One region of the Psychrobacillus sp. FSL K6-1267 genome, then DNA from elsewhere that is predicted to be linked to it. Evidence: a T-box and tRNA genes for the amino acid it is inferred to sense, from the RefSeq annotation. Region 1 holds a T-box; the other holds one or more tRNA genes.

Evidence for each region. The T-box of region 1 lies ahead of alaS (alanine--tRNA ligase). A T-box ahead of a tRNA ligase gene usually reads a tRNA of that ligase, here a tRNA-Ala.
Region 2: it has a tRNA-Ala gene. The T-box ahead of alaS (alanine--tRNA ligase) is inferred to sense a tRNA for this amino acid. The anticodon was not compared.

What each region holds. Positions count from the first base shown of each region.
Region 1 covers NZ_JBBOOR010000001.1:2,439,405-2,441,592, reverse strand. Annotated here, with positions in the region: gene recD2 (SF1B family DNA helicase RecD2) at 1-710, shown strand, start outside; T-box leader at 749-962, shown strand; gene alaS (alanine--tRNA ligase) at 1,009-2,188, shown strand, end outside.
Region 2 covers NZ_JBBOOR010000001.1:3,960,363-3,962,550, forward strand. Annotated here, with positions in the region: gene rocF (arginase) at 1-635, opposite strand, end outside; gene MHB55_RS20295 (GNAT family N-acetyltransferase) at 706-1,284, opposite strand; tRNA gene MHB55_RS20300 (tRNA-Ala) at 1,397-1,469, opposite strand; tRNA gene MHB55_RS20305 (tRNA-Gln) at 1,491-1,565, opposite strand; tRNA gene MHB55_RS20310 (tRNA-Tyr) at 1,571-1,654, opposite strand; tRNA gene MHB55_RS20315 (tRNA-Val) at 1,676-1,751, opposite strand; tRNA gene MHB55_RS20320 (tRNA-Thr) at 1,859-1,931, opposite strand; tRNA gene MHB55_RS20325 (tRNA-Asn) at 1,939-2,013, opposite strand.

The sequences.
Region 1 (2,188 bases):
CTCCTATGTATCGTGGACCGGCTGGGATTGACACGCTAAATAAGATGATTCAAGAAATGGTCAATCCAAATCCAGACGGTACAAGAAAAGAGATGACCTTCGGAGAAACTATTTATCGGATAGGAGATAAAGTACTTCAGCTGGTCAACCAACCAGAAAGTAATGTCTTTAATGGTGATATGGGTGAGGTAGTGGCTCTTTTTAAAGCAAACGAAACAGTGGAAAAGAAAGAGATGCTAGTCGTATCATTTGATGGCAATGAAGTAACATATGAAAAAAATGATTTGAATCAAATTACTCTTGCCTATTGTTGCTCTGTCCATAAGTCACAAGGCAGTGAATTCCAAACGGTTATTATGCCGGTTACTAGAAGCTATATGAAAATGCTTAGACGCAATTTGTTGTATACAGGTATAACAAGAGCAAAAAACTTTTTAATTCTTTGTGGCGATCCGGAAGTTTTTACTTTTGGAGTGAAACGAACGGATGATTTACAGCGTTTAACAACGTTAAAGGAACGTCTTGCGGACGAAGAAACAGTAGAAGATGCAAAATCAATAGCTGAAGAAATAGAAGCAAAAGAAGTTACAAGTCAATCTACGCAGGATGATTTAGTCACTACTTATTTATCCTCAGACAATTATCATTCGATTGACCCAATGATTGGCATGAAGGGTATAAATCCCTATCAGTTCTTAGATTCGGATTGACAGAGGACAAATAGTTACTTATAATCAGAATTGTATATATGAAAATGTAGACGGAGAAAGTACTATTGTTAGCTGATTAGAGAAGGGTTCCATGGCTGAAAGAATCCCCAGATTATAACAATTAGGAAAGCTACTTCTGAGTGCAGCTAATACCTGCCGTTTAACCGCGTTAAGGTTTCTTGAGAGACATGGCAGAAATACACTGCTATGTAACTAGGGTGGTACCGCGAAATAATAGCTTTCGTCCCTTTTAGGGATGAGGGCTTTTTTTATTTTATTTTTTTAGGAGGAATGAAAGATGAAACAGTTAACAGGTGCACAAATTAGACAAATGTATTTAGATTTCTTTATCGAAAAAGGCCATACACAAGAGCCTTCAGCGCCACTTGTACCCATTAATGATCCATCATTATTATGGATAAATAGTGGTGTTGCAACTCTAAAAAAATATTTTGATGGACGAGTGATTCCTGATAATCCCCGTATCACCAATGCACAAAAATCAATCCGTACGAATGACATTGAAAATGTGGGAAAGACGGCAAGACACCATACCTTCTTTGAAATGTTAGGGAATTTCTCAATTGGAGAATATTTCAAAAAGGAAGCTATCCAATGGGCGTGGGAATTTCTAACTGATGAAAAATGGATGGCTTTTGAACCCGAAAAACTATCAATTACGATCCATCCTGAGGATGAAGAAGCATATGTTATTTGGAGAGATGAGATCGGCATTCCAGAAGAAAGACTTATTCGATTAGAAGGGAATTTCTGGGACATTGGAGAAGGTCCAAGTGGTCCAAACTCCGAAATATTCTATGACCGAGGTGAGTCCTATGGCAATGATATAAATGATCCTGAGCTATATCCAGGAGGAGAAAATGAACGTTATTTAGAAATTTGGAATTTAGTTTTCTCTGAGTTTAACCATAACCCTGATCATACGTACACTCCACTTCCAAAGCAAAACATTGATACAGGCATGGGCTTGGAGCGTATGGCTAGTGTGGTGCAAAATGTTCCAACCAACTTCGACACAGATTTATTTATACCTATCATTCGACAAACAGAACAAATTTCTGGAAAAGAATATAGACTAAATAGTGTAGACGACGTTGCATTCAAAGTAATTGCAGATCACATTCGAACTGTTGCTTTTGCGATTGGAGATGGGGCTTTACCTTCAAATGAGGGAAGAGGTTATGTACTTAGAAGGCTACTACGCAGAGCAGTTCGTTTTGCAAAACAGCTAGGAATCGACCAACCATTTTTATTTGAACTAGTGCCTGTTGTAGGAGAAATTATGCAAGATTTCTATCCAGAGGTTACAGAAAAGAAAGATTTTATTATGCGAGTTATTAAAACGGAGGAAGAAAGATTCCACGAAACGTTACATGATGGACTTAGCATTTTAGAAAAGGTTATCGCAGAACAACGAGCTAAGGGAGAATCATTTATTCCTGGTACTACAACCTTCA
Region 2 (2,188 bases), 1.5 Mb from region 1:
ATTGTTTGATTCATAACCTCTGTCATCCCGAGTTTATCTATTTCATGCATGGAGAAAACTTTAATACCTTTTTCTTTAATCAGTTCTCTTTCCCCTGGGTCAACTGAACGTGCTCCGATGATTACAATGTTCTCCGGTTTAATCTTTGGCGCAAAGTCACGGATATTCACTAAATCATCATGACCTAGGCCGATACTTACTGCTAGCGGCATTCCGTGAATATTACCTGATGGAGATGTTTCAGCTGTGTTTAAGTCAGCATGAGCATCATACCAAATAACACCTAGATTTTCATATTGATCCGAGAGCCCTGCTAATGTACCAATTGCAATGCTATGGTCTCCTCCAAGGACAAGTGGAAATTCTCCTTCTGTCACAACGGAATGGACTTTGTTAGCTAAAGCTGTATTTGCTTCTATCACTTGTTCTAAATTTCGAAGAGTTGTATTAGGTGACTTTTCTTCTCTAGTTTGACTGATTAAAATGTCTCCTTCATCTTTCACCGTATGCCCAAGAGCTTTTAAACGCTCAACGACACCAGCATATCGTATGGCACTAGGTCCCATGTCGACTCCTCTTCTATTTTGCCCAAGATCCATAGGAACACCGATAATTGATACATTTAATTTATTCATTATTTTATACCCCCTTCAGTTCATACATCCATTGTAAATCCTAAGGGTCAGTTGGCTCAACCGAGCAATTTTATGTATATTTATTCAATAAAAACTTTAGTTGTTTTTTAACCTCTGCCCACTCATAATCCACAATGGAGTATACCACTGTATTTCTAACTGTTCCATCAGACCTGATGCGTTCATTTCTTAACACACCTTCTCTGATACCCCCAATCCTTTCAATTGCTTGTTGAGATGGCAAATTTAGCTCATCAGTTTTAAACTGTACGCGGATCATACCAAGATCTTCAAAGCAATAATTGAGCAGCAAAAGTTTACATGTCGTGTTCACATGTGTACGTTGATATTGTTTTCCATAGAAAGTAGAACCGATTTCACAAGCATGATTAACTCGATCTATGTTATAAATGCGAGTAGTACCCATTATTTTTTTGGTAGTAGTGTGTTCTACTACATAAGCAATAGCATTTTTTTGGTCATTCATCTGCTCAATACCAGCTTGTAGCCATTGCCTTAACTGCTGCTCATCCTCTATCTTATTTAGCATATATTTAAATACGCTAGGCTCGTATAGCTCCCATAGCATAGATATATCCGATTCGGTTAATAACCTTAACGTAACGTCTTTATGAGTTAATTTTTCCACCGATTACACACCCTTTGTTCTTTTTTCTAATCATAACGCTTTTAGAGTATGATGAATATATTTTTTGAATCAAAAAAACTCTTCCCATATTAAATGGAAAGAGTTTTATAGATGGAGCCTAGCGGGATCGAACCGCTGACCTCCTGCGTGCAAGGCAGGCGCTCTCCCAGCTGAGCTAAGGCCCCACAATTTATGCTGAGTTGTAATGGCTGGGGTACCTGGATTCGAACCAGGGCATGACGGAATCAAAATCCGTTGCCTTACCGCTTGGCTATACCCCAATAACTGGTGGAGGGGGACGGATTCGAACCGCCGAACCCTAAGGAGCGGATTTACAGTCCGCCGCGTTTAGCCACTTCGCTACCCCTCCAGGCTAATCATAAAACATAAATGGTGGAGGATGACGGGCTCGAACCGCCGACCCTCTGCTTGTAAGGCAGATGCTCTCCCAGCTGAGCTAATCCTCCGTTGCTGTGTCCTAATTAAAAACCGGACAATAAATATTTTAGCATAAAGCTATCTTCAAAACAAGCACTTTTTTATGTATGTTTTCCCTGCTTTTAGTAATGAGAAAAGCTTCCAACCGGATTTGAACCGGTGACCTCTTCCTTACCATGGAAGCACTCTACCTACTGAGCTATGGAAGCATAAAAATGGCTCCGAAGGTAGGACTCGAACCTACGACCGATCGGTTAACAGCCGATTGCTCTACCACTGAGCTACTTCGGAACGTTCTTATCATTTAAAGTACAAATATAATTATAACAAGTATACTTTAAATTTCAAGCTTAATTTAGATATTTTCCCAATGAAATATTTAAAATGTAATATTATAGAATTTAAGGAGTTAAAGTAAAATATTTAGTTTAAATATGTGTCCTTTTTCTATATTTGGAATTATTTC